4 regions of the Kluyvera sp. 142486 genome follow, and region 2 is predicted to be linked to each of the others. Evidence: predicted binding sites of a transcription regulator. Region 2 holds the regulator's gene; each other region holds the start of a gene.
The links. The regulator CRP, encoded in region 2, controls carbon source genes, mostly activating them, when cyclic AMP is high. The targets are predictions, from matches to a motif close to ATGTGANNNNNNTCACAT.
Positions count from the first base shown of each region.

Region 1: the regulator CRP is predicted to act here: its motif matches at 1,841-1,858, upstream of uxuA (mannonate dehydratase).
Region 3: the regulator CRP is predicted to act here: its motif matches at 3,366-3,383, upstream of ACLGE8_RS10060 (YfcZ/YiiS family protein).
Region 4: the regulator CRP is predicted to act here: its motif matches at 2,193-2,210, upstream of serC (3-phosphoserine/phosphohydroxythreonine transaminase).

Region 1 covers NZ_JBKHUI010000005.1:168,503-175,928, forward strand. The annotation lists gene yeiP (elongation factor P-like protein YeiP) at 1-431, shown strand, start outside; gene uxuA (mannonate dehydratase) at 554-1,744, opposite strand; gene ACLGE8_RS08060 (mannitol dehydrogenase family protein) at 1,950-3,416, shown strand; gene ACLGE8_RS08065 (CobW family GTP-binding protein) at 3,541-4,518, shown strand; gene ACLGE8_RS08070 (phosphatase PAP2 family protein) at 4,563-5,279, shown strand; gene mepS (bifunctional murein DD-endopeptidase/murein LD-carboxypeptidase) at 5,697-6,269, shown strand; gene ACLGE8_RS08080 (cyclic di-GMP phosphodiesterase) at 6,393-7,426, shown strand, end outside.
Region 2 covers NZ_JBKHUI010000003.1:48,275-55,700, reverse strand. The annotation lists gene pabA (aminodeoxychorismate synthase component 2) at 1-397, shown strand, start outside; gene ACLGE8_RS04435 (aspartate aminotransferase family protein) at 482-1,699, shown strand; gene ACLGE8_RS04430 (YccS/YhfK family putative transporter) at 1,692-3,767, opposite strand; gene crp (cAMP-activated global transcriptional regulator CRP) at 3,822-4,454, opposite strand; gene ACLGE8_RS04420 (OsmC family protein) at 4,759-5,163, shown strand; gene ACLGE8_RS04415 (phosphoribulokinase) at 5,265-6,128, opposite strand; gene ACLGE8_RS04410 (YheU family protein) at 6,195-6,413, opposite strand; gene ACLGE8_RS04405 (hydrolase) at 6,410-7,426, opposite strand, start outside.
Region 3 covers NZ_JBKHUI010000007.1:119,235-126,660, forward strand. The annotation lists gene ACLGE8_RS10045 (formate/nitrite transporter family protein) at 1-683, opposite strand, end outside; gene mlaA (phospholipid-binding lipoprotein MlaA) at 972-1,727, shown strand; gene fadL (long-chain fatty acid transporter FadL) at 1,791-3,116, opposite strand; gene ACLGE8_RS10060 (YfcZ/YiiS family protein) at 3,489-3,773, shown strand; gene fadI (acetyl-CoA C-acyltransferase FadI) at 3,959-5,269, shown strand; gene fadJ (fatty acid oxidation complex subunit alpha FadJ) at 5,269-7,419, shown strand.
Region 4 covers NZ_JBKHUI010000004.1:23,698-31,123, forward strand. The annotation lists gene aroA (3-phosphoshikimate 1-carboxyvinyltransferase) at 1-934, opposite strand, end outside; gene serC (3-phosphoserine/phosphohydroxythreonine transaminase) at 1,005-2,093, opposite strand; gene ACLGE8_RS05905 (DUF421 domain-containing protein) at 2,256-2,948, opposite strand; gene ycaO (30S ribosomal protein S12 methylthiotransferase accessory factor YcaO) at 3,074-4,834, shown strand; gene focA (formate transporter FocA) at 5,240-6,097, shown strand; gene pflB (formate C-acetyltransferase) at 6,153-7,426, shown strand, end outside.

The sequences.
Region 1 (7,426 bases), on a different contig from region 2:
CCGGTCTAAAGGTTGAAGAGCGTTTTAAAGGCGACGACATGGTTGATACCGTGACCCTGAACCGCCGCTTCGTTGACTTTTCCTACATCGACGGCAACGAATACGTGTTCATGGATAAGGAAGATTACACCCCGTACATCTTCACCCACGACCAGATTGCTGAAGAGCTGCAGTTCATTCCTGAAGGCGGTATGCCGGAAATGCAGGTTCTACTGTGGGATGGCCGGGTTCTGGCGCTGGAACTGCCGCAGACGGTCGATCTGGAAATCGTTGAAACTGCCCCTGGTATCAAAGGCGCTTCCGCCAGCTCCCGTACCAAGCCTGCGACCCTGACTACCGGCCTGGTGGTTCAGGTTCCTGAATACCTGACCACCGGCGAGAAAATTCGCGTTCATATCGAAGAAAAACGCTACATGTGCCGCGCGGACTAATCTGCATCAGGCAATGTGCATCGTTCTGCCTGATGGCGCTTCGCTTATCAGGCCTACTCGATAGTGCAAACAAAAAGGGCAGCCAAATGGCTGCCCTTCTTTATTCTGGGAAAAATGACAAATTACAGCAGATCGCGGAACTTGGTCATTTTCAGCGCCAGCTCAACGCCGCGCACTTCCGCCAGACCTTTCAGACGACCAATCGCCGAGTAGCCTGGGTTGGTTTTCTTCTTCAGGTCGTCCAGCATCTGGTGACCGTGGTCAGGACGCATTGGGATAGGACGCAGATCGCCTGCTTTCTTACGACGCTGCTCTTCAGTCAGGATCGCATCAACCACCGCAACCATATTCACATCGCCCTGCAGGTGCGCAGCTTCGTGGAAGGTTTTCGGGTTCCCTTCACGGCAGGTAGAACGCAGGTGCGTGAAGTGGATACGGTCGCCAAAGGCCTCGATCATTTTCACCAGATCGTTATCCTCACGCACGCCGTAAGAACCGGTGCACATGGTGAAACCGTTGTTGATGCTATCCACGGTCTCTTTCAGCCACTGCATATCTTCAATGGTAGAAACGATACGCGGCAGGCCGAGGATTGGACGCGGTGGATCGTCCGGGTGAACGGCCAGACGCACGCCCACTTCTTCCGCTACCGGCACGATAGCACGCAGGAAGACCGCCATGTTTTCACGCAGGTTTTCTTTGCTGATGTGATCGTATTCCGCCAGACGCGCACGGAACTGGTCCAGGGTGTAACCCTCTTCTGCGCCCGGCAGGCCAGCAATGATATTGCGGGTCAGCCTGGTGACTTCCGCTTCGGTCATCGCCTGGAAATATTCCTGCGCCTGACGCTGCTCTTCAGCGGTGTAATCCGCCTGCGCGCCTTCACGTTTCAGGATGTGCAGCTCAAACGCCGCGAAAGCAATCTGGTCAAAGCGCAGCGCTTTAGAACCATCTTCCAGCGTGTACTCGAGGTCGGTACGCGTCCAGTCGAGGATTGGCATGAAGTTGTAGCAGACGGTGTCGATGCCACATTCAGCCAGATTGCGGATGCTCTGCTGATAGTTGGCAATCCAGGTTTTGTACTCACCGGAGCCGGTCTTAATGTCTTCGTGAACCGGGATACTTTCAACCACGGACCAGGTCAGGCCTTTTTCAGCCAGCATCGCTTTACGCTGTTTAATTTCTTCAACCGGCCATACCTGACCGTTTGGAATGTGGTGCAATGCCGTTACGACGCCCGTCGCGCCAGCCTGACGCACATCATCAAGAGATACCGGATCGTTCGGGCCGTACCAACGCCAGGTTTGTTCCATTGCCTCACCCTCTAAAGTTGTTATACCAATAAAATCACCTTCAATGACGACTACCATACATGTTTCTTCAGGACCGTCAATAAATCCGCTGGGATTGATTGATCAAGCTCACATTAACGCGATAAATACGGCACACCAATTCAATTTGCTGTCATATAACTTTACACTGCACACGTTAATTAATCGTTAATCGGATGTGTGAACAATGAATACAATCGCCTCAAGCGCCCTTCCCGCCAGCGTCCAGCTCCCTCAATATGATAGACAACAGCTACGTTCGCGGATTGTGCACTTCGGTTTTGGTGCGTTTCACCGCGCCCACCAGGCACTGTTAACCAACCGGGTATTGAACCAGCACGGCGGCGACTGGGGAATTTGTGAAATCAGCCTGTTTAGCGGCGACGTGCTGATGAGCCAGCTCCGCCAGCAGGATCATCTGTTCACCGTGATGGAGAAGAGCGCAGCGGGCAACCAGCCGATTATCATTGGCGCGGTCCACGAGTGCCTGAACGCGAAGCTTGATTCTCTGGCGGCGATTATCGAAAAATTCTGTGAGCCACAGGTGGCGATTGTCTCGCTGACAATCACCGAAAAAGGCTACTGCATCGATCCGGCGACCGGCCACCTCGATTTCACCCAGCCGCGGATCGTCCACGATCTTGAATCACCCACGGAGCCCCACTCCGCGCCGGGCATTCTGGTCGAAGCCCTATCTCGCCGCCGCGATCGCGGTCTTCCAGCCTTCACCGTCCTCTCCTGCGATAACATTCCTGATAACGGCCATGTGGTCAAAAACGCGGTGCTGGACATGGCAACCCGCCGGGACCCAGAACTAGCAAGCTGGATTGCGGAATACGTCAGCTTCCCCGGCACCATGGTCGACCGTATCGTCCCGGCCGCGACCGAAGCGTCGCTGGCAGAAATCACCCAGGAGTTGGGTGTCGAAGATCCGTGCGCTATCAGCTGCGAGCCGTTTATCCAATGGGTTATAGAAGATAACTTTGTCGCCGGACGCCCTGATTGGGGCAGCGTTGGGGCGCAGATGGTCAGTGACGTCCTGCCGTGGGAAGAGATGAAGCTGCGCATGCTTAACGGCAGCCACTCGTTCCTTGCCTATCTCGGCTACCTTGCGGGCTATGCGCACATCAGCGACTGCATGCAGGATGAATCTTACCGCCGGGCAGCGCGTCATCTGATGATGGCCGAGCAGGCCCCTACGCTGCGTATTACCGATGTCGATCTCGGGGCATATGCCGATAGCCTGATCGCGCGCTTCAGCAACCCGGCGCTCCAGCACCGTACCTGGCAAATTGCAATGGACGGCAGCCAGAAACTGCCGCAGCGTCTGCTGGACGGCATTCGTATTCACCTCCAGACCGGCAGCCGCTGGCCGCTGCTGGCGCTGGCAGTCGCCGGATGGATGCGCTACGTAAGCGGCGTGGACGATGCCGGGCAGCCGATTGATGTTCGCGACCCGCTGGCGGATAAAATTCGCGACATAGTGGCAAACAGCAGCGACGAGAACCGGGTTGCTGCACTGCTGACGCTGCAGGAAATTTTCGGCAGCGACCTGCCAGCCAACCCGCAATTTGTTCAGGCTATCGAGCAGGCGTGGCAGCATCTGGTGCAACAAGGCGCACGCCAGGCGGTGCTGACCGCGCTCAATAGTTAACATTTTCTCCTATTTCGCGGGCTAATATTAGATTAGCCCGCCTTAACACTTCTCTTTTCGACGCCGCTTCTCCAGGATAAAGTGATCCAGATAACACTATCACTATGTCCTGTGCGGAGTTTTCGTGACTAAAACCAATCTGATCACCGGCTTTCTTGGCAGCGGGAAGACCACCTCAATTCTGCATCTACTGGCCAATAAACCCGCCGACGAAAAATGGGCCGTACTGGTCAATGAGTTTGGTGAAGTCGGCATCGACGGTGCCCTGTTGGCCGACAGCGGCGCGTTGCTCAAAGAGATCCCCGGCGGCTGCATGTGTTGCGTTAACGGCCTGCCGATGCAGGTCGGATTGAATACGCTGCTGCGCCAGGGGAAACCGGATCGTCTGCTGATTGAGCCTACGGGCCTCGGCCACCCGAAGCAGATCCTCGATCTGCTTACCGCCCCGGTTTACGAGCCGTGGATCGACCTGCGCGCCACGCTATGCGTGATCGACCCTCGCCAGTTGCTGGACGACAAGGTTGCCAACAATGAAAACTTCCGCGACCAGCTCGCCGCAGCGGACATTATTGTCAGCAACAAAACGGACCGTGCCACCGCCGAAAGCCGACAGGCGCTGGCCGCCTGGTGGCAACAGCACGGCGCTGAACGCCAGCTATTCGAGGCCACACAGGGCAATATTGATACTTCCCTACTGGATATGCCGCGCAGCAACACCACGCCGCTCAAGGCTAGCGCGGCGCACGCACACTCTCATCCGTCAAATAAAGGCCTCGCGGCGTTAAGCCTGCCGGAGTACCAGCGTTGGCGCAGAAGCGTTAACGAGGGCCAGGGCTATTATGCCTGTGGCTGGATTTTTGACGCCGACACCGTGTTTGACACCATCGGTCTGCTGGAGTGGGCGCGTCTGTCGCCGGTGACTCGTCTGAAGGCGGTGATGCGTATTCCTGAAGGGCTGGTGCGTATTAATCGCCAGGGCGCCGACCTGCACATTGAAACGCAGAACGTTGCGCCACCGGATAGCCGTATCGAGCTGATAAACGACGCGCAAACCGACTGGAATTCGTTACAAACGGCGTTGTTGAAACTTCGTTTAGGTTGAAGCCGCTAAGGTTTCCGCCGAGACTAATTGCTATGAATATTAAGATGCGTACACGTTATCCCCTGATTATTTTACTCAACGCCGCCGGCGTGGCGTTGTTTCTCTCCTGGTTCCTGCCGGTAAACCACGGATTCTGGTCTGCGGCCGACCTTGGCATTTTTCACTTCTTTAACCGGGGTTTAAACGCAGATAATTTGGGCTACGCCTGGTTCTTAGCCATTATTAATAATCGCGCCTTTGACGGCTGTTCGCTGTTAGCAATGGGCTGTCTGATGCTGAGTTTCTGGCTAAAAGAAACCACCCAAGGCCGTCGCCGAATCGTGGTGATGGGGTTGGTGATGCTGCTGTCGGCGGTCATCATTAACCAGCTGGCGCAGCACCTGATGCCGGTCACCCGTAGCAGCCCGTCGCTCTCCGTGCCGGGCGTACACCGCGTCAGCGATTTTATCGACTTCTCGACCAAAGACGGCTCGCGGGACAGCTTCCCCGGCGACCACGGAATGATGCTGCTGATATTCGCTACCTTCATGTGGCGCTATTTCGGTCAGAAAGCGTTCCTTATTTCACTGATGATTTTTGTGGTTTTCGCCTTCCCGCGCGTGATGATCGGCGCACACTGGTTTACCGATATTGCCGTCGGTTCGTTAACCGCAGTGCTGATTGGCGTACCGTGGGTGCTGATGACGCCATTAAGCGATAATGTGATGGGTTTCTTTGAACGAAATTTGCCCCATTTATCCAAAGCGAAATCGGCGCAATAAATAACCAATTCATCTGATATTCCAGAAAGAGGGTATTCACCCTCTTTTTCTTTTTTTATTCCACCGCGTTATTGTCATCTTCCCGTCACAACATTCATTTTAATAATGAATGAGTTGCCCACTTTTCATTCACCAGTGACGGAATTTTGGCCATTCACAATTTTTAACTTTGTGTATCACGATTTCTTATAAAAAATCGGGCAAAAGCGCTCGCAATGCCGCTTTCGTTAAGGTAATCTCATTCGCGTTTGTCGTTTCAAAGAGCAATTATTTGGTTCGTAAATAAAACTTTGTGCGCTAAGCCACAAAAATGAATTCAAAGAATTGTCTCATTGATTGCGTGTATTTAGTCTCAGACGCGTTTGGCATTTTTTATAACGACTCCATCGTTAAGGACTTCAAGGGAAAACAACGAAAATGGTCAAATCTCAGCCGATTTTGAGATATATCTTGCGAGCGATTCCAGCAGTAGCAGTTGCGGTTCTGCTTTCTGCCTGTAGTAACACCAGCAACACCGCTAAGAACATGCATTCTGAGACGCATGCAGTGGGCACCGAAGATGCCTCGTCACTGCAAGCCTCTCAGGATGAATTTGAAACCATGGTGCGTAACCTCGACGTGAAGTCCCGTCTGATGGATCAATACGCAGGATGGAAAGGTGTACGCTACCGTCTGGGCGGCGACACCAAGCGCGGTATCGACTGCTCCAGCTTTGTGCAGCGTACCTTCCGCGAACAGTTTGGTTTAGAGCTGCCGCGCTCCACCTGGGAGCAGCAGGAAACGGGCAAATCCGTTAAACGCAATCAGCTTCGAACCGGTGATTTAGTGTTGTTCCGCGCCGGTTCTACCGGTCGCCATGTAGGCATCTACATCGGCAACAACCAGTTTGTTCATGCTTCCACCAGCAGTGGTGTGACGATTTCCAGCATGAATGAACCGTACTGGAATAAACGTTACAACGAAGCACGCCGCGTCCTGAGTCGTTCGTAATGTCGTTTACCGTCAGTTTCCCTTGGCTGACGGTAAGCATAAAAAAAGCACTGCTCCGGCAGTGCTTTTTTTATGCTTCATCATTATTCTTTTCTTTAGAGTTCCGTAGCATAGAGAAGTTGCATGTTCACTCGTCACTCATCGATTAACCGTCGAACCGTCCTCACCAGTATCGTCGCTGGCCTGCTGATTGCGCTCGCTGCCGGGCTGGCACAGTATTCTATTTTCCATCACCGCCGTTCGGTCCAGTTTGATAACACTATCTCCAGCCTGCAAACCTACTTAAATAACTACTTCAGGCAGATCCTGGTGACGATGGATTCCCTGCAGCCGCTGACGATGGAGCCGTGCCATGCCGTGTCGTCGGAACTCACCGAACGCGCCGCGTTCAGCATGAACGTGCGAGCATTCTTGCTGGTGAAAGATCAGATAGCCTACTGTTCATCGGCCACCGGGGAGATGTCGCTGGGGCTTAAGGATCTGGTGCCGGATCTCGATCTCAGCAAAACGCACGTGATGGGGATCGTCCCCGGCACGCCGATGATGCCAACCACCCCCGCCTTTGTGCTGTGGGTAAAAAGCCCGCTTCTGGATAACCGCGGCGTTTTCGCCTCGATCAACGCCAATCTGATGCCCTGGGTACTCTGCTCGTCAAAGCAGACGCCGTATAACGGTGTTGCGCTGGTGGTTAACGGTAAGACAGCCATCTCCACCTTTAGCAGCAAACCCCTTGCGATCGACGACATTACCGATACCGCCGTTCGCCACGTGAAGATCAAAGACGTGCCGCTGGAGGTCTACCTCTACAGCAACGCACTCAGCAGCGATAACTCACTCTATTCAATCCTGCTTGGACTCATCTGTGGCCTGATCGGCGCTCTGATGTGCCTCTATATTCTGGCCCTTCGCTCGCGTCCGGGAAAAGAGATCCTCTCTGCCATCAAACACCGTCAGTTCTACGTGGTCTATCAGCCGGTGGTGGATGCGAAGAATCGCCAGATTACCGGCGCAGAGGCGCTGATGCGTTGGTCGCACCCGACCGCCGGGAATATCCCGCCGGATGCGTTTATCAGCTATGCCGAAGCGCAGGATCTCATCGTCCCCCTCACCCACCATCTGTTTGAGTTGATCGCCCGCGATGCGCCAGTACTAAAAGA
Region 2 (7,426 bases):
GGATGAAGCCGGTATCTCCCTTGATGCTATTCGCCGCTATGCGGGTAAAACACCGCTGCTGGGCGTCTGCTTGGGCCATCAGGCGATTGCTCAGGCATTCGGTGCGCGAATTGTTCGTGCCGAGAAAGTGATGCACGGCAAAACCTCGCCGATTACCCATCAGCAGCAGGGCGTGTTCCGCGGCCTGAATAATCCACTTACCGTGACACGCTACCATTCACTGCTGATCGATCCCGCAACGTTGCCCGACTGCTTTGAGGTAACGGCCCGCAGCGAAACGGGGGAAATTATGGGTATTCGCCACCGTGAATGGGATCTGGAAGGGGTGCAGTTCCACCCGGAAAGCATTCTCAGCGAGCAGGGCCACGCGCTACTGGCAAACTTCCTCACGCGATAGTAGTTGCCATGACGTGATTTTTTATGCATATTTTGTGGATAAATTCTCACAATCATTGCTTCATCGTTTGCAGAAGGGCATGACATGGAAACCAAACAACCTGCTATTAGCCGCGCGACCTTCGATCAGGTCATTTTGCCAATCTATGCACCGGCGGAATTTATTCCGGTGAAAGGTAAAGGGAGCCGCGTGTGGGATCAGCAAGGCAAAGAGTACGTTGATTTCGCGGGCGGTATCGCGGTGACTGCGTTAGGCCACTGTCATCCGGCACTGGTTGAAGCGCTGAAAACCCAGGGCGAAACGCTGTGGCACACCAGTAACGTTTTCACCAACGAGCCGGCGCTGCGTCTGGGCCAGAAGCTGGTAGACGCGACCTTCGCCGAGCGCGTGGTGTTTATGAACTCCGGGACGGAAGCGAACGAAACGGCTTTTAAGCTGGCGCGCTACTACGCCTCTACCCGTCATAGCCCGTACAAAACTAAAATCATCGCTTTCCATAATGCCTTCCACGGCCGTTCGCTGTTTACCGTCTCCGTTGGCGGGCAGCCGAAGTACTCCGACGGCTTTGGCCCGAAACCCGCCGATATCGTCCACGTACCGTTTAACGACCTGCATGCGGTGGAAGCGGTAATCGATGATCATACCTGCGCCATCGTAGTTGAGCCGATTCAGGGCGAAGGTGGCGTGCTGGCGGCGACCCCTGAGTTCTTACAGGGCCTGCGCGCGCTGTGCGATAAGCATCAGGCGCTGCTGGTATTTGATGAAGTGCAAAGCGGCATGGGGCGTACCGGCTCGCTGTTTGCCTATATGCACTATGGCGTGACGCCAGATATTCTCACCAGCGCCAAAGCGTTGGGCGGTGGCTTCCCGGTGAGCGCGATGCTGACCACCAATGAGATTGCCAGCGCGTTCCACGTCGGCTCACACGGCTCCACCTACGGCGGTAACCCGCTGGCCTGCGCGGTAGCCGGTGCGGCATTCGATATTATCAACACCCCGGAAGTGCTGAACGGCGTGAACGCCAAGCGCGAGCGCTTTGTGCAGCATCTGCAGCACATCAACGCGAAGTACGATGTCTTTAGCGACGTGCGCGGTATGGGTCTGCTGATTGGCGCGGCGCTGAACGAGAAATATAAAGGCCGGGCGCGTGATTTCCTCTACGCAGCGGCGGACGTTGGCGTGATGGTTCTGAACGCAGGGCCGGACGTGATGCGCTTTGCGCCATCGCTGGTGGTGGAAGAGGTGGATATCGACGAAGGGATGCAGCGCTTCGCTCAGGCGGTCGCTAAAATCGTTAGCTAGTCCGTCGTTTTAACCAGCCTCCATGACGGGGGCGCTGCCGCCAGGCCACCGACGAGATGGTGTGCATAGTGCTCAGATGCCCCAGAATACGCTGAAGATGCTGTTCCATGGTGCTTAACGGCCCGTGGGACAGCGCATCCGGCGACTCCATAATATTCACCTCACCGCTGCTTCCCGCTTCATCGTACTCCAGACGCTGCTGACAGCGCTGAAGGGCAACCTCACAGGACTCCAGATACTGCTGCGCAAGGTCCGGCGTCAGCATGTTGTGCTCGCGCGCCAGCGTAGTCATGGCGTTGATGTGCTCGACGATAAACTGACTATGGGTGACCCACAGCTTCATGTCTTCCAGATAGCGCGGGTTGAAGCCCGGCTCCTGCATGGCCTGATTCAGCGTGTTGAAGAGCGTGTTGTGTGCCTGGTTGACGCGCATCCGCTGGTAGGCAAGCTTTGGTGCCTGCGGGTCGGGGCTCAGGATAAGACGAATAGCTTCCTGGTCGGCCTCCAGCGCCGCCTGGGCATTTTGCCGCAGCTGGCCGCTCTGCCACTGCGGCCACAGCCAGATCATGCCGCCAAAGGCAATCAGGCAGCCGATGATGGTATCGATAAAGCGCGCGACGATAAACTGCTCGCCGTTCAGCGTCAGAATTTGCAGGGTATATACCGCGGTGATGGTAAAGCCAACGGTGGCCCAGCCGTAGTGACGACGGATAATCAGGTAGCTCCCCAGCGTGACGATCAGCATGCCCGTTAACGCCAGCCCTTCTGAGGTGTGGAAGTGCAGAACCACGGCGGCAATTACTAACCCCGCCAGCGTACCTGCCGCGCGGTGGAAAATACGTACGCGGGTCGCGCCATAGCCGTTTTGCGTGACCAGTAGCACCGTCATCAGGATCCAGTAAGGCTTTGGCAGATGCAGCGCGGCACCCATCAGGCTGGCGATGCTGAGCATCACGCTGAGCCGGGCGGCATTACGCAGCGCCGGGGATTTCAGCGACAGGTAGTTTTTAAGCGCCGGGAGCAGAGGCAGGCGGCGCTCTTTATCGGCCATCAGGTTGCGCGGGTAGAGTGGGCGCTGGGAGCGCAGCACGCGGGCGATGCGGCTAAAGTGCCAGGCGCAGAACTGGCCGACCGGGTTGTCCGGGTGCTGGTCGGCAATTTTTTCCAGCGCGCCAATCTGCTTATCCATGTTGAAGCGAGTCGGGTAGCGGTGATAAAGGATGTCATCCGCCAGCACGCGCAGACGCGCGGCGACGGTCTGCGCATTCCAGCGGATCACCGCTTCGGCGTGGCTGCGTTCAACCAGCTTTTGCACCTCTTCCGGTTGGTGCAGGCTGACGGAGATGTGCTCCTGTAAATCGAGCCCCACCTGGAAGGCGCGCAGCAGGCGCTTGTAATCGTTATGCTGATTCGCCGCAAGCATGTGCAACTGCTGGTAGCACTGGGAGATCAGATCCACCACTTTTTGCTGGCGAGTCAGCAACGGCGGTAGCGCGGTGCTCGGGTCGGTGTGCTGCGTCAGCAGGCTATATTTCGCTTCACAGTATTCGGCGAGCTGGCGATAGAGCAGGCTCAGCGATTCCCGCAGCGGCTGTTCGCGCCACATCCAGAACCACCACCAGTTAAACAGCCCGTACCACAGCGTGCCTAGCGCGTAGAGCAGCAACGGCTCCCAGATGGGCATATTACCCGCCAGGCTTAGCGTAAAGATGGAGGCAATTAGCGAGGCGGGCAGTAGCCGCCCGTGTAGCGCGCTGATTTCTGCCGTGACGCCAAGTAGCAGCGCCAGCCCGGTGAGAATCAACGGTAAGGGAATATCGTCCGCCAGCAGCAGTTGCACGGCAAGGCTACAGCCGGCAAACAGGCAGCCGCCGATAATCAGGCGCTTAAAGAAGCGTTTATGCGGCGTGTCGAGGCCAGCGATATTGCAGCAGGCGGGCACTAAGGAGAACAGCAAACCTTGCTGGAGGTGGCCGAGAAGCAGCCCGATGGCAACCGGCAGGCATAACACCAGCGTTTGCCGCAGTGCATAGTTGACTTCCGGGTGGTAAATCAGCCTGCGCCACATAGGGGGAAAACAAAAATGGCGTATTGCTTTCACAATACGCCATTTTGGGCCGGATTAGCGGGTACCGTAAACGACAATGGTTTTGCCGTGAGCGGAGATCAGGTTCTGATCTTCCAGCATTTTCAGAATACGGCCCACGGTTTCGCGGGAGCAGCCAACGATCTGACCGATTTCCTGACGGGTGATTTTGATCTGCATACCGTCTGGGTGGGTCATGGCATCAGGCTGTTTTGCCAGGTTCAGCAGGGTCTGTGCGATACGACCGGTAACGTCCAGGAAGGCCAGGTTACCGACTTTTTCGGAAGTGACCTGCAGACGACGCGCCATCTGAGAAGAGAGACGCATCAGAATGTCCGGGTTAACCTGGATCAGCTGACGGAATTTTTTATAAGAGATTTCAGCAACTTCACAAGCGGTTTTTGCTCGTACCCATGCGCTGCGTTCCTGGCCTTCTTCGAACAGGCCCAGCTCGCCGATAAAATCGCCCTGGTTAAGGTAAGAGAGGATCATCTCTTTGCCTTCTTCATCCTTGATGAGTACGGCCACGGAGCCTTTTACGATGTAATACAGCGTCTCTGCTTTTTCACCCTGGTGAATCAGCGTGCTCTTCGATGGGTACTTATGAATATGGCAATGAGACAAGAACCATTCGAGAGTAGGGTCTGTTTGCGGTTTGCCAAGCACCATGCGCGGTTATCCTCTGTTATAAGCTCTTCCCAGCGGCAAAAACATTGCAGCCACTGGTTGCAATAGTATCCTTCCCGTTACCTGGGAAGTCGGCTGTCGAATCAGGTCGCAGCCTGTAATGTGATGTCCTCTGCATACATGCAGTACGTTTATGTATTACCGTAGCATCCCGACTGTTTTAGCATAGCTTTTGCCGTGTGTCTCCTGGTGTCTCGCTTCAGCATGACGCCGATCGCCTTCCATTGCGAGAATTGTTATGTGCGCGTAATCTGAGAAGAAAATTGCAACCTGGGAGTTAAATATTATGCAAGCGCGTGTGAAATGGGTTGAGGGGTTAACCTTCCTCGGTGAGTCAGCTTCAGGCCACCAAATTTTGATGGACGGCAACTCTGGCGATAAAGCGCCAAGCCCAATGGAAGTGGTGCTGATGGCCGCCGGTGGTTGCAGCGCGATTGACGTTGTCTCCATCCTGCAAAAAGGTCGCAATAACGTGACCGACTGCGAAGTGAAGCTCACCTCCGAGCGTCGTGAAGAAGCTCCGCGTCTGTTTACGCACATCAACCTGCACTTTATTGTCACCGGTAAAGAGTTGAAGGATGCTGCGGTATCGCGTGCGGTCGATCTCTCTGCTGAGAAATACTGCTCGGTGGCGCTGATGCTCGAAAAAGCGGTGAACATCACCCACTCTTACGAAGTGATCGAAGGCTGATTACATGCCAGACGTAGCCCGGCCGAACGTAGTGACGCCGGGGCTATTCCCGGAGTCGGTGCTAGCGCACCTCGTCCGGGCTACCTGGCTTGGTCTTGATGCTAGTTTCTGCCTTCCATCAGCCGCTGCACCAGCGGCATCATGATTAATTCCATCGCCAGCCCCATCTTCCCGCCGGGAACGACCAGCGTATTCATATGCGAGATAAATGACCCCTGCAACATGGCCAGTAGCCACGGGTAGTCGATGTGGTCGAGATTACGGAAGTGAATCACCACAAAACTCTCGTCCAGTGACGGAATGCTTTTCGCCGCAAACGGGTTAGAGGTGTCGACCGTCGGCACGCGCTGGAAGTTGATATGGGTGCGGGAGAACTGCGGGGTAATGAAGTTGATATAGTCTTCCATCGACCTCACCACCGAATCCATCACCGCCTCGCGGGAGTGGCCACGCTCGCTGGTGTCGCGGATCATCTTCTGGATCCACTCCAGGTTAACAATCGGTACTACGCCAACCAGCAGGTCAACATGGCGAGCCACGTCGTGCTGCGGGGTGACGACGCCGCCGTGCAACCCTTCATAAAACAGCACATCGGTCGGTTCTGGCAGCGGCTGCCACGGCGTAAATGTGCCGGGCACCTGGTTCCACGGTACGGCTTCGTCGTAGGTATGCAGGTATTTACGCGATTTCCCTTGCCCGTTCAGGCCGTAGTCGCGAAAGGTCTGTTCCAGCAGGCCAAAGTCGTTGGCATCCGGGCCGAAGTAGCTGATATGGCGGCCAAGGTCACGGGCCTTGCGAATCGCCATATCCATTTCAGGGCGGGTATAGCGGTGAAAGCTGTCGCCTTCGACTTCTGCCGCGCGCAGGTTGAGTTGAGCAAAGATTTTACGAAACGCGAGGCTGGTGGTGGTGGTTCCCGCTCCGCTGGAGCCGGTAACGGCAATGACCGGATGTTTGGCTGACATGCGAATAACTCCCTGAACAGACGACAACGGAAGCGGGGTAAAACGCTTCCTGTCGTTAGAGTATAGTTAACCGCGAAATTGGTTACGGGGCATGATGTTGACGGTCTCGTGAAGCTCAGACCAGACCAGCACCGCTTCGCCTGTTTGTAGCTGGTGTTTGACGTCGGCGACCTTTTGCGCAAGTGAACGTTCATATTCACCATAATCAGTGCCTTCGCGCAAGACAAAGCTTTCAATCAGATTATCCAGGGTCTCCGGGTCGATATCCTGCCAGGGAATCATCATGCTTTCGCTCCTAGCCACGGCATCAGCCAGGCGGGGATGCGCTTTTCCAGCCACATTTCCGGGTGGCGCAGGGTGCCGCCAATAAACCCGACGTGGCCGCCGTATTCGGTGAGTTGATAAACGACGTTATCCGGCAGCTCTTCCTGGGCAGGAATAGAGTGATGGTCCATAAACGGATCGTCTTTGGAATGGATGATCAGCGTCGGCTTGGTAATTTTGCTTAAGATAGGCATTGCGCTGCATTGACGGTAGTAATCAATAGCGTCAGCGAAGCCGTGGATCTTCGAGGTGATCGAATCGTCGAATTCACGGATGCGACGCATACTTTTCAACTGACGCAGATCCACCGGCAGCGAGCCAGGGTAGGCTTTGAGCTTACGCGCGGCGTTACCTTTCAACAGGTTCAGCAGATAGCGCTGATAGACCCGTGAGAAGCCTTTATCCATATGGTAGCTGCAGGCTTCCAGCATAAACGGCGCGGAGACAATCACTGCCGCATCGATCGGCACGTCATCACCTTCTTTTGCCAGCAGGCAGGCCAGCATATTGCCGCCAAGCGAGTAGCCGACCGCTGCCGTCGGCGCTTTACCGTATTCACGCTGTAGCCAGTTCAGGAACCAGGTGCCGTCTTCCGTTTCACCTGAGTGATAAATACGGTTCAGGCGGTTCGGCTCGCCGCTGCAACCGCGAAAATGCATCACCACGCCCAGCCAGCCTTGCGCTTTCGCCGCGTTAATCAGGCCATGCGCGTATGGGCTATGCAGGCTGCCCTCCAGGCCATGAAACACCACCAGACGAGGCTTATGCAGCGCACCCGCCGGGTCTTCACTCCACGCTAAATCGACGAAGTCGCCGTCCGGCAGCTCAAGGCGTTGCCAGTGCGGGGTGAATTGCAGTTTGCGACGAAGCAGGCGTGGCAGCATGGTCTGAAGATGACGATTGCTGATACCGCGCATGGGGACGAAGTCCGCGCTGCCTGGGGTGTCGATACTGAGATCGTGGTGGGTTGTTTC
Region 3 (7,426 bases), on a different contig from region 2:
AGCGCGATAAGCCAGGTCATCAGGATGATGACCACGATTTTTGCCGCCCCTGCTGAAGGGAACATCCAGACCATTGTTGCAATCAGCCACCCAGATATAATGGCGTTTGAGAACATTTCCGTTGGGCTGTTCTTCATCACGTCCAGGCCGATTTTGGTGAAGGCATCGCGCGTTGGCTCATCGAAAATAGGCATATATTCAAACGCCCATGCAGCAATTCCCGTGCCGATAATATTCCCAAGAAGTACCACTCCCCACAGTCTCATCAACAAACCGACATTGCCCAAAGTCGGTTTTTGCATCACGGGCAGTACGGCGGTGACGGTATTTTCGGTAAAGAGCTGCTGGCGGGCCATAATGACGATGATAAAACCGAAGGTATAGCCAAGGTTCTCAAGAAGAAAACCGCCGGGCACGCCTTCAAGTTGAACGTGAAAAATACCTTTTGCAAGCAACGATGCGCCCATCGATAGCCCGGCGGCGATGGCGGACCACAGCAGCGCCATTGCATCGCGCTCCATCTCCTTTTCTCCCTCCTGGCGAATATGCTCATGAATCGCCATGGCGCGGGAGGGGAGCCGGTCTTCATTTACTTCAATGCTTTTCCCTTGCCGTTTTTCTTCGCTTTCTACTGCTATTTCGTCATGGTGGTGGTCTATGGTCTCTTTTTTGAGTTCATCCATTGCGGTGGCCCTGAAATAAGCACATATAGACTAAGCGTAGCGGGTTACAGGCAATGCAGATTTGGCGGTATTCTGAAATACTGACGTTATTGCATAGATTTAATTGCGCCAGGCAGGCATGGCGTGCCGCAGCCCTGGCTTTACCAGGCTATGATAAAATCAACAAAACTTGGCTATATAGACATCGTCCGATGGGCTGTTACAATCGCTCACATCTAAACAAGCGGATACGTTAACGTGCCGCATGGATGGCAATCAGCGATAGCCATAATTAACAGGGAGACATTTATGAAGCTTCGCTTGTCGGCGCTTGCGCTCGGGACGACACTGCTGGTGGGCTGTGCGAGTTCCGGTACAGAACAGCAGGGGCGTTCAGACCCCTTCGAAGGTTTTAACCGCACGATGTACAGCTTCAACTTCAACGTGCTGGACCCGTATGTGGTTCGTCCTGTCGCCGTCGCCTGGCGTGACTATGTTCCGCAACCTGCGCGCAATGGCCTCAGTAACTTCACCAGCAACCTGGAAGAGCCAGCGACGATGGTGAACTACTTCTTACAGGGCGACCCGTACCAGGGGATGGTTCACTTTACCCGCTTCTTCCTCAACACCATTCTGGGGATGGGCGGCTTTATCGATGTCGCGGGTATGGCTAACCCGAAACTGCAGCGCGTCCAGCCGCACCGCTTTGGCAGCACGCTGGGCCATTATGGCGTAGGCTATGGTCCGTATCTGCAACTGCCGTTCTACGGCAGCTTCACGCTGCGTGAAGATGGCGGTGATTTTGCGGATACCACTTATCCGGTTCTCTCCTGGCTGACCTGGCCGATGTCTATCGGTAAGTGGATGGTTGAAGGGGTAGAAACGCGCGCACAGCTGCTCGACTCCGACGGCCTGCTGCGCCAGTCTTCCGATCCGTACATTATGGTGCGTGAAGCCTACTTCCAGCAGCATGACTTTATCGCCAGCGGCGGTAAGCTGAAACCGGAAGAGAATCCGAATGCGCAGGCGATTCAGGATGACCTGAAGGATATCGATTCCGAATAGCGAGTCGGCGACAATAAAAAAGGGTGAACATGATGTTCACCCTTTTTTTATGTTGGTTAACTATCAGAAGCGATAGTTGAAGTTGGTACCGAACAGCCAGGCTTTACCTTCGGATTTGAAGGTGTAACCACTTTCTTTAATGGTGACGTCCTGACCATGCATATAGGATGCACCGAAGTCGATAGAAGCATCATCGTTGAAGGCGTAGGTCGTACCTGCACTGAGCCAGAACCGATCCTGATCCGGAATAGAGATGGAACGGTTATCTGCTGGAACCGGGCTATCGTCAAATGCAATACCAGTACGGAAGGTCCAGTTTTTATCGTAGTAGTAGGTGGTACCCAGTGCGATGCGATAAGCATCTTTGAAGCCTTCTTCTTTATAGAAGAGCTGCTGGCCGTTTGAACCGGTAGCTTTCAGCTCCTGGAACTGGCTCCAGCTGGTGTAGGCTATGCTGTAGTGGATAGCCCATTGCGGATCGACACGGTTATAACCGGAGACTTCCCACATTTCAGGCAGGTTCAGCGTCAGAGAACCTGGGACGGTAGCACCGCTGGTACCATATGGTGCGGCAACGCCCAAACCAGGTAGCGCTACGTTTCCTCTAGGGGTAATTGAGCTTCTGTAGTCGCCGTCGAAATCAATTTTGACTTCGGAGCGATAGGTCAGACCCCAGCGGTTGTTTTTATCCAGCTCATACAAAATACCGGCGTTCCAGCCGTAACCCCACTCATCGCCCTTCAGATGGGCAATCTGGGAACTGGTTGACGGTACACCCAGTGCATTTGCCGTTGGTGCACCACCCACAGCGGTAACTGCGGTGCTGATATCACCCGCTGTACGCTCAATTTTCGCTTTAGCATACACCGCATCAAAACCGAGACCGAAGCTCCAGGAGCTATTCAGACGGTAAGCACCGCTCAGATTTAGGTTAACGGTTTGCAGGTCGGTAGTGCCACCAAACGGACCGGCTGCATAGTTATCATTAAACTCTGTAGCCAGACCATAGTTGGAGGTTACCGAAGCGCCCCAGCCAAACTGTTCGTTAATAGGCATAACGAAGTGCATGTTAGGGACCCATGCGGTCGGCGCAATATTATCGGCATCGGTGCTTTTCTTCGTTTTTGGCGAGGTACCAGTGATATTCACATCAGGATCGATAAACACCGCACCGATAGAAAACTCCGGGCGGTCGAACATCATAATCAGCGCCGGGTTACGGCTAGCATTACCCGCATCATCTGCGATAGCACCTTCGCCGGAATAGGCACGGCCCAGACCAGAGGCTGAGAATTCATTTAGCTGGAAGCCTGCGGACCAGGCTTGAGTTGAAACAAGTGCCACTGCGACAGCAAGAGCAGACTTCGTATAACGGGTTTTCTGGCTCATGACCATAACCTCATTGAGTTATTTTTATACAAACAATGTTACATGTAGTAACAGAAGCGCGAAGTGTAGGGGCTGGACTACGACAGAGAAATCAGACCAGTGACGAGAGTATAGGTCTGACCAGCTGGTATGTTGCAATATTGTTTATTAATTTTTTCTGAGATGTTGTTTGAAACGGGATCTGCTTGGCAAAATTGCGGGTCTTGTCATAGGGGGAGAAACACTAAATTTGTTTTAGATCATTTTTAATTGTGATTTCGGTCACTTAACGTCAGAGATCACATTCTCGACTGGAGGCGTAAAGCGGGTGGACGTAAAATATGCTCATCGTTTATCTGGCACCTTGAGTGCACAAAACAGAGGAAATCTACAATGAGCAAATGTAGTGCTGATGAAACCCCGGTTTGCTGCTGCATGGACGTGGGTACCATTATGGACAACTCCGACTGCACCGCTTCCTATAGCCGTGTATTCGCTAACCGCGCCGACGCAGAAGCAACGCTGGCCGCGCTGTCAGAAAAAGCCCGTAGCGTAGAATCCGAACCCTGCAAAATTACCGCTGACTTCAAAGAAGTTGAAGGCGGCGTACAGCTGGATATCGATTTTGTCTTCGCCTGCGAAGCTGAAACGCTGATCTTCCAGCTGGGCCTGCGTTAATCGCGCCCCTGCATAACGACGTTAAATAACGCCCCTGTTACTCGCGTAACAGGGGCGTTTTCTTTTGTTCTCAGTGTGTTTTAGCTCCCAATTTTTTCTCTCCCCGATTGGCTAAGTGTAATAAATTAGTTAAAACTGTTATCAGGTCAGACCACTTGGTTTTATTCCGTTAACAGGGGAGAGTTATGAGTCAGGCATTACCGCTTATCACCCGTCAGGGCGATCGCATTGCTATAGTCAGTGGGTTACGTACCCCGTTTGCCCGACAGGCGACCGCTTTTCACGGTGTTCCCGCCGTCGACCTCGGTAAAATGGTCGTGGGTGAAATGCTGGCCCGTAGCGAAATCTCCCCTGACGTTATCGAACAACTGGTCTTTGGTCAGGTGGTGCAGATGCCCGCCGCGCCGAATATCGCCCGTGAAATCGTGCTGGGTACCGGCATGAACGTGCATACCGATGCCTATAGCGTCAGCCGTGCGTGCGCCACCAGCTTCCAGGCGGTGGCAAACGTTGCGGAAAGCTTGATGGCAGGTACCATCCGCGCCGGGATTGCGGGCGGGGCCGACTCTTCCTCGGTACTGCCTATTGGCGTGAGTAAAAAACTGGCGCGTACGCTAGTGGATGCCAATAAGGCCCGTACCCTGGGCCAGAAACTCAAACTCTTCTCTCGACTGCGACTGCGGGACCTGATGCCGGTACCTCCGGCGGTGGCGGAATACTCGACCGGCCTGCGGATGGGCGACACGGCAGAGCAAATGGCGAAAACCTACGGCATTACCCGTGAGCAGCAGGATGCGCTGGCTAACCGTTCGCATCAACTTGCGGCGCAGGCCTGGGCGGCAGGAAAATTGAACGATGAGGTCATGACGGCCTACTCGCCGCCGTACCGCAACCCGCTGGAGCAGGACAACAACATTCGTGCAAACTCTACGCCTGCCGATTACGCCAAGCTGCGTCCAGCGTTCGACCGCCAGCATGGCACGGTGACGGCAGCCAACAGTACGCCGTTAACCGACGGTGCAGCTGCGGTTATCCTGATGACCGAATCCCGCGCCAAAGAGTTGGGTCTGGTGCCGTTGGGCTATCTGCGCAGCTACGCTTTTACCGCGATTGATGTCTGGCAGGATATGCTGCTGGGGCCGGCGTGGTCCACGCCGCTAGCGCTGGATCGCGCAGGGCTAACTTTTGCCGACCTCACGCTTATCGATATGCATGAAGCTTTTGCTGCACAGACTCTGGCGAATATTCAGTGTCTGGCGAGCGAGAAGTTTGCCCGCCAGGTGCTCGGGCGCAGCCACGCCACCGGTGAGGTTGATGAAAGTAAATTCAACGTTCTGGGCGGTTCAATTGCCTACGGCCACCCGTTTGCGGCGACCGGCGCACGCATGATCACCCAAACTCTGAACGAACTGCGCCGTCGAGGCGGTGGTTTCGGGCTGGTGACCGCCTGTGCGGCGGGCGGGTTAGGTGCGGCTATGGTTCTGGAGGCTGAATAATGGAAATGAAATCCGCATTTACGCTCACTGTGCGCCCGGACAACGTGGCGGTAGTGACGATCGACGTGCCAGACGAAAAGATGAATACCCTGAAGGCCGAGTTTGGCGGACAGGTGCGCACGATCCTCAAGCAAATCAGAGAAAACAAAGCGCTCCAGGGCGTGGTGCTGATCTCAGCGAAGGCCGATAACTTTATCGCCGGGGCGGATATCAATATGATTGGCCGCTGCAAAAGCGCCCAGGAAGCAGAATCCCTCGCTCGCCAGGGACAGCAGGTGATGGCCGAAATTCACAGCCTATCGATCCCTGTGGTCGCGGCGATCCACGGTGCCTGTCTTGGCGGTGGGTTAGAACTGGCGCTAGCCTGTCATGCGCGTATTTGCTCAGACGATGGGCGAACCGTGCTGGGATTGCCGGAAGTGCAGCTCGGCCTGCTACCGGGATCTGGCGGCACCCAGCGTTTACCGCGTTTGATTGGCGTCAGCACGGCGCTGGATATGATTCTCACCGGCAAGCAGCTTCGCGCTCGTCAGGCGTTGAAGGCGGGGCTGGTAGATGAGGTTGTGCCGCATTCAATTCTGCTGGAAGCTGCCGCTGAGTACGCTCGCAAGCCACATCACGAACATCGTCGTTTGCCGGTACGTGAGCGTATTCTGGCGGGACCGCTGGGGCGCAATCTGCTGTTTAGCATGGCCGCCAAAAAGACGGCGCAAAAAACTCAAGGCAACTACCCGGCGACCGATAAAATTCTGCAGGTTATTGAAACCGGTCTGGCGCACGGCGTGAATAGTGGCTACGAGGCGGAGGCACGCGCGTTTGGCGAGCTGGCAATGACGCCGCAGTCTAAAGCGCTGCGTAGCATCTTCTTTGCCAGTACCGATATCAAAAAAGATCCTGGCGCCGTTGTCGCTCCTGGCCCGCTGCGCTCGGTGGGTGTACTGGGTGGAGGATTAATGGGAGGTGGCATTGCCTACGTCACGGCGGTAAAAGGCAAATTGCCAGTACGTATTAAAGATATCAACGCCAATGGGATTAACCACGCGCTGAAGTACAGTTGGGATCAGCTTGAACAAAAAGTACGCCGTCGCCATATGAAAGCGGCGGAGCGTGACGCGCAGTTGGCGCTGATCTCCGGCAGCACCGATTACCGCGGTTTTGCCCATCGTGATCTGGTGATTGAGGCGGTATTTGAAGATTTAGCTCTCAAGCAGAAGATGGTGGGCGAGATTGAACAGTATTGCGCACCTCACACCATTTTTGCCTCAAACACCTCATCTTTACCGATTGGCGATATTGCTGCCTTGGCCCAAAGGCCTGAACAGGTTATCGGCCTGCATTTTTTCAGCCCGGTTGAAAAAATGCCGTTGGTCGAGGTGATTCCCCATGCAGGAACCTCAGAGCAGACGATTGCCACTACGGTGAAACTTGCTAAGAAACAGGGAAAAACACCGATTGTGGTAGCAGATAAAGCGGGATTCTACGTTAACCGCATTCTTGCGCCCTATATCGCCGAGGCCATGCGCATGCTAGTGGACGGTGAAAGCGTTGAACATATTGATAATGCGCTGGTTAAATTTGGTTTCCCGGTTGGTCCCATTCAACTGCTTGACGAAGTGGGTATCGACACTGGCACAAAAATTCTACCTATTCTTGAAGCCGCCTACGGCGAGCGTTTTAGCGCGCCTTCAACGTTGATTCAGGCAATTTTGAATGACGATCGCAAAGGTAGAAAAAATGGTCGCGGTTTCTATCTTTATGGTGCGAAAGGGCGTAAAAGCAAGAAACAGGTCGATAGCGCGGTCTATTCCCTTCCGGGGATGTCGGCTCGGCGTAGTCAGTATTCGGCAGAGCAAGTGGCTGAACGCTGTGTGATGCTGATGCTGAATGAAGCGGCGCGTTGTAAGGATGAAGGCGTTATCCGTAGTGCCCGTGACGGCGATATCGGCGCGGTCTTTGGCATAGGTTTTCCACCGTTTCTCGGTGGCCCGCTGCGTTATATGGATTCATTAGGCGCGGGTGAAGTAGTTGCCCGGTTGCAACGATTGGCTACACAGTATGGTTCGCGATTTACCCCATGCGAGGCACTTTTGCAGCGGGCGGAGCGCGGCGATACCTTTTGGCCTGGTGATGAAACAGATTCGCTGAGCTGAGTTCAAA
Region 4 (7,426 bases), on a different contig from region 2:
GAATGTGGTTCATATCCATATCGATAGCGTTCAACTCGCCACGGGTACAAGCGATGAAATCGTCGCCCCAGGTGATGGTTGCGCCCATTTTTTCCAGCACATCAGCAAAGCGAATGTCGCCCTGCACACTATAGCGGCCAATCCCCGTCACCTTCACGGTACCGCCTTTAATGGCGCCCGCGGCGAGGAAGTAGGACGCAGACGAGGCATCGCCTTCGACCAGATACTGGCCCGGAGAAACGTACTGCTGGCCGCCACGCACGATAAAGCGCTGGTAGTTCTGGTTTTCTACTTCAACACCAAACGTTTTCATCAGATGCAGCGTGATGTCGATATACGGTTTGGAGACAAGGTCACCTTTAATGGTGATAGTCGTATCCTGCGGTGCCAGCGGCGCCGTCATCAGCAGCGCGGTCAGGAACTGGCTGGAGACGCTGCCGTCTACCTCAACGCTGCCACCGTTAAAACCGCCTTTCAGGCGCAGCGGCGGATAGTTTTCCTGCTCCAGATACTCAATCTGCGCGCCGCCCTGACGCAGAGCGTCAACCAGGTGACCAATCGGGCGCTCTTTCATACGCGGTTCGCCGGTCAGGACGATATTGTTTGTGCCAAGACACAGCGCTGCCGCCAACGGACGCATTGCGGTACCGGCGTTGCCCAGGAACAGTTCCAGATCGCCAGAGGCCTGCAGCGGGCCGGCGTTGCCGGTCACTTCACAGCGGGTGCGGTCATCAGACAGGGTGTATTGAATTCCCAGCGCCTTCAACGCGTTCAGCATGTGGCGGACATCATCGCTGTCCAGCAGGTTAGTCAGAACGGTCGTGCCGCGCGCTAAAGCCGCCAGCAGCAAAGCGCGGTTAGACACGCTTTTAGAACCAGGCAGGTTAATCGTGCCATCGACGCGCGCGATAGGTTGTAACGTCAGGGATTCCATGAAACTCAACTCTCAAAAAACAGAAGTAAAAACCCCACGGGCAGGCCGTGGGGATGAATAAAAAATCAGATTAACCGTGACGACGTTCGAAATCCTGCATGAATTCCGTCAGCGTCTGTACGCCTGCCAGCGGCATGGCGTTATAGATAGAAGCACGCATCCCGCCCACCACGCGGTGGCCTTTCAGCGCATGCAGACCCGCCGCAAAGGACTCTTCGAGGAACAATTTGTCCAGCGCGCTGTCCGCCAGCTGGAACGGCACGTTCATACGTGAACGGTTGGTGCTTGCCACGTCGTTACGATAGAAATCGCTGCCATCAATGGTGTTATACAGAAGATCGGCCTTCTGCTGATTAATGCGGTCCATTGCAGCAACGCCGCCCTGCTCTTTCAGCCATTTGAAGACCAGCCCCGCCAGATACCAGGCGAAAGTCGGCGGCGTGTTGAACATGGAGTCGTTATCGTTCAGCACGGTGTAGTCGAGAATAGATGGGCAAGCAACATGCGCTTTACCCAGCAGGTCTTCACGCACGATAACCAGCGTTAAGCCCGCCGGGCCGATGTTTTTCTGCGCGCCAGCGTAAATAACGCCATAACGGCTTACGTCGATTGGGCGAGAAAGAATAGTTGAGGAGAAATCGGCGGCAACAATCACGTCTTTACCAAAGTCTGGCGTCTCTTCGATGGCAATGCCGTCGATAGTTTCGTTCGGGCAGTAGTGCAGATAAGCCGCGTTGTCAGAGAGCTGCCAGTCGCGCATCGGTTTCACCGCGCGCTTGCCGTCAACGGTCACTTTGGCGTCAATGACGTTCGGGGTGCAATATTTTTTCGCTTCTTTAACCGCGCTTGCCGCCCAGTAGCCTGCGTCAACGTAGTCCGCCGTGGTTTTGTCGCCAAGAATATTCAACGGTACGCCCGCGAACTGGCCGCGACCGCCGCCGTGACAGAACAGCACTTTATAGTTGGAAGGGATGTTAAGCAGGTCGCGGAAATCCTTTTCTGCTTCTTCCGCCACACGGATAAACTCTTTACCGCGGTGGCTAACTTCCATTACCGACGTACCTAAGCCGTTCCAGTCGCACAGTTCTTTCTGCGCCAGTTTAAGAACATCTGCCGGTAACATTGCCGGACCTGAACTAAAATTAAAGACCTGAGCCATTTTCCCTCACCACGCTAAAAGCCATAAGTAATAACTGTGGATATTGGTTTTATCATTCAGTGACACGCGCCGCAATGTCTAAAACTTTTGCCCCGCAAAATGCGGCACCCATCACACAATACATTCTGCCATCCTGACGCAGCTAAACCGACAAAATTCCTGTCAGGCAATGCGTTTAGCCCGACTAACCTTCATCCATATCGGATTCATGCAGCGCGGACATAATTGATGATCGCCCGCCTGCATACTGACGATATAGCTACATTTTACACAGGCGTATTGACCGGGCCCTGGCACGACGTTAAATCGCTGAGTCAAACTGTCCGGTAAAATACACAATCCCGGTTTAACATCTTCATCGTCGTAATAGAACACGCTTATCTGCCCGTTAGTTTCCATAATGGCTAAGCGAATCTGACCCAACTGCTCGATACTGCTAAGCCGCAGCTCCATAAAAAAATCGAGCTCGGTCATATTCGCTTTACGCACGTTTTCCCAGGCTAACTGCCCTTCTTCTACGATGACAATAGCTTTACCCTCCAGCAGATCCTGGATTTTTCCACTTTTTGCCATCAGCCACATCACCAGACGGTAAAGTAAGGCAAGGGACACAAAAACCGCAAAGACAGGCAGCATCGGCACATCGTCATAAAATGCCACGTCTCCCGCCGCCGAGCCGAGCGTCAGAATTATCAGAACTTCAAACAGCGACATCTGGCGAACGCCGCGTCGTCCGGTCATTTTGAGGAATAAAAAGACTAATACGAAAGTGAATAAGCTTCTGATTACCACTTCAGCCAAAAATTCAGGTGGAACTTTATCAAACGCCATCCTTTGGAGATCAAACACTTTCATTTTTATGCCTTAATAAAAGGTTATTTTCTATAAGCATAGCGCCACCTTTTATTTTCGCCGGAGATAGCACCTGTCACGCAAAACCCGTATCATTGCGCGCTTTCCGTACGACAAAAGAGATTGCTATGACGCAAACCTATATTCCCGGCAAAGATGCCGCACTGGAAGATTCCATCGCTCGCTTCCAGCAAAAGCTGCTCGACCTGGGCTTCGATATTGAAGAAGCCTCCTGGCTGAACCCGGTTCCTAACGTCTGGTCGGTGCATATTCGTGATAAGGCATGCTCTCTGTGCTTTACCAACGGTAAAGGCGCAACTAAAAAAGCCGCGCTGGCCTCCGCGCTGGGCGAGTATTTTGAACGTCTATCCACCAACTACTTCTTCGCCGACTTCTGGCTGGGTGACAAAATCGCTAACGACCCGTTCGTTCACTATCCGAACGAAAAATGGTTCCCGTTAACCGACGACGACGAAGTGCCAGAAGGCCTGCTCGATGCTCGCCTGCGTGCGTTCTACGATCCTGACGATCAGTTGACCGCCAGCATGCTGGTCGACCTGCAGTCCGGCAACGACGATCGCGGCGTATGCGGCCTGCCGTTTACCCGTCAGTCCGACGGTGAAACCATCTATATTCCAATGAACATCGTGGCTAACCTGTACGTTTCTAACGGCATGTCGGCGGGTAATACCCGTAATGAAGCCCGCGTCCAGGGGCTGTCGGAAGTCTTCGAACGCTACGTGAAAAACCGTATCATCGCAGAAAGCATCAGCCTGCCGGAAATTCCGGCCGACGTGCTGGCACGCTACCCAGGCGTGGTTGAGTCCATCAAAACGCTGGAAGCGGAAGGTTTCCCAATTTTCGCTTACGACGGTTCATTAGGCGGTAAATATCCGGTTATCTGCGTGGTGCTGTTCAACCCAGCCAACGGTACCTGCTTCGCCTCCTTCGGCGCGCACCCTGATTTCGGCGTAGCGCTGGAGCGTACGGTTACCGAACTGCTGCAGGGCCGCGGCCTGAAAGATCTCGATGTGTTCACCCCACCGACCTTCGACGACGAAGAAGTGGCAGAACACACTAACCTTGAAACCCACTTCATCGACTCCAGCGGTCTGATCTCCTGGGACATGTTCAAACAGGACGCCGACTATCCGTTTGCCGACTGGAACTTCTCAGGCACCACCGAAGAAGAGTTCGCCACGCTGATGGCTATCTTCAAAGAAGAAGATAAAGAAGTATACATCGCCGACTACGAGCATCTGAGCGTTTACGCTTGCCGTATCATCGTACCGGGCATGTCCGATATCTATCCGGCAGAAGATCTGTGGCTCGCCAACAATAATATGGGCAGCCACCTGCGCGACACCATTCTCTCCCTGCCGGGCAGCGAATGGGAAAAAGAAGAGTACCTGAATCTTATCGAACAGATGGATGATGAAGGCCTGGATGATTTCACCCGCGTACGCGAGCTGCTGGGCCTGGCCACCGGTCCAAATAACGGCTGGTCGACCCTGCGCGTTGGTGAACTAAAAGCCATGCTGGCACTGGCGGGCGGCGACCTCGAGCAGGCGCTGATCTGGACCGAGTGGACCATGGAGTTCAATGCTTCTGTGTTCAGCGCAGAGCGTGCTAACTACTACCGTTGTCTGCAAACGCTGCTACTGCTGTCTCAGGAAGAAGAACGTGAACCTCTGCAGTACCTGAACGCTTTCGTCCGCATGTACGGTGCCGATGCCGTAGAAGCGGCCAGCGCAGCACTGAGCGGTGAAGAGGCCTTCTATGGCCTGCAGCCTGCTGATGGCTCCCTGGAAGCCTTCCCTGCGCATCAGTCGCTTCTGCAGGCCTACGAGAAGCTGCAGCGCGCGAAAGCGGCTTTCTGGGCTAAGTAGGATCTTTCCCACAGAAAAAGTAGGTTTAACGTACAGTCTACGCTATATTACGGGGCCAATTATTGGCCCCTATTTTTATTTTCACGCTCTGCCTCATAGAACTGTGAAAATAAAGTTAAACATAAGTAAACACGATATTTAGTAGCTTACATTTATTGTGAATTTACATAATGATTACTCCATTTTAATTAACTCATAAAATGAAGGGTAAAGAAAAAATTCAACTGAATTTGCAAATCTTAAAATTTATTTTTATTATTAGATTCAATAAATTACCCTGAGTTCGTTGAAAAACCATTCGTTCTTCAGGCCTATAAGCCAGGCGAGATATGATCTATATCAAATTCTCATCTATAATGCTTTGTTAGTATCTCGTCGCCGATTAAATAAAAAGAGAGAGTTAGTGTGAAAGCTGACAACCCTTTTGATCTACTCCTTCCTGCTGCGATGGCCAAAGTTGCCGAAGAAGCAGGTGTCTATAAAGCAACCAAGCATCCGCTGAAAACCTTTTATCTGGCGATTACTGCGGGCGTCTTTATCTCGATTGCTTTTGTTTTTTACATTACCGCAACCACGGGTACCGCTGGTATGCCATTCGGCATCGCGAAACTCATTGGTGGTATTTGCTTCTCCCTGGGCTTAATTCTTTGCGTGATTTGTGGCGCAGACCTCTTTACCTCTACCGTGCTGATCGTGGTGGCGAAAGCTAGCGGCCGCATAACCTGGGGTCAATTGGCGAAAAACTGGCTCAACGTCTATGTTGGTAACCTGATTGGCTGCTTGCTCTTTGTGCTGCTGATGTGGCTGTCCGGCGAGTACATGACGGCCAACGGCGGATGGGGGCTAAACGTCCTGCAAACCGCTGACCACAAAATGCACCATACATTTATCGAAGCCGTCGCTCTCGGCATCCTGGCGAACCTGATGGTCTGTCTGGCGGTGTGGATGAGCTACTCTGGCCGCAGCCTGATGGATAAAGCCATGATTATGGTTTTACCGGTTGCTATGTTCGTTGCCAGCGGTTTTGAGCACAGTATCGCAAACATGTTTATGATCCCGATGGGTATCGTAATACGCGATTTTGCTAGCCCGGAATTCTGGACCGCTATCGGTTCTACTCCGGAAAGTTTCTCTCACCTGACCGTGATGCACTTCATCACCGATAACCTGATTCCTGTCACCATCGGGAACATCATCGGCGGCGGTTTGTTGGTCGGGTTGACATACTGGGTCATTTACCTGCGTGGCGGTGACCGTCATTAATTGACGATTGCTCCAGGCAGTAAATAAAAAGTCCACTTAAGAAGGTAGGTGTTACATGTCCGAACTTAATGAAAAGTTAGCCGCAGCCTGGGAAGGTTTTACCAAAGGTGATTGGCAGAATGAAGTAAACTTACGTGACTTCATCCAGAAAAACTACACTCCATATGAGGGTGACGAGTCCTTCCTGGCTGGCGCTACTGAAGCGACCACCAAGCTGTGGGACAGCGTTATGGAAGGCGTTAAACTGGAAAACCGCACCCATGCGCCAGTTGACTTTGACACCGCCGTAGCTTCAACCATCACTTCCCACGACGCTGGCTACATTAATAAGTCGCTGGAAAAAATCGTTGGTCTGCAGACTGAAGCCCCACTGAAACGTGCTCTTATCCCGTTCGGTGGCATCAAAATGATCGAAGGTTCCTGCAAAGCGTATGATCGCGAACTGGATCCAATGATCAAAAAAATCTTCACCGAATACCGCAAAACCCATAACCAGGGCGTATTCGATGTTTACACCAAAGACATTCTGAACTGCCGTAAATCTGGCGTTCTGACTGGTCTGCCAGATGCTTACGGCCGTGGTCGTATCATCGGTGACTACCGTCGCATCGCGGTGTACGGTATCGACTTCCTGATGAAAGACAAATACGCACAGTTCCTGTCTCTGCAGTCTGACCTGGAAAACGGCGTAAACCTGGAAGCGACTATCCGTCTGCGTGAAGAAATCTCTGAACAGCACCGTGCGCTGGGTCAGATCAAAGAGATGGCTGCTAAATACGGCTACGACATCTCTGGTCCGGCTACCAACGCTCAGGAAGCTATCCAGTGGACTTACTTCGGCTACCTGGCTGCGGTTAAATCTCAGAACGGCGCTGCAATGTCCTTCGGTCGTACTTCCAGCTTCCTGGATATCTACATCGAACGTGACCTGAAAGCAGGCAAAATCACTGAGCAAGACGCTCAGGAAATGATTGACCACCTGGTCATGAAACTGCGTATGGTTCGCTTCCTGCGTACCCCTGAGTATGATGAACTGTTCTCCGGTGACCCAATCTGGGCGACTGAATCTATCGCAGGTATGGGCGTTGATGGCCGTACTCTGGTTACCAAAAACAGCTTCCGTTTCCTGAATACCCTGTACACCATGGGTCCTTCTCCAGAACCGAACATCACCGTTCTGTGGTCTGAGAAACTGCCACTGGCGTTCAAAAAATATGCCGCTAAAGTGTCCATCGACACCTCTTCTCTGCAGTACGAGAACGATGACCTGATGCGTCCTGACTTTAACAACGATGACTACGCTATCGCTTGCTGCGTAAGCCCAATGAT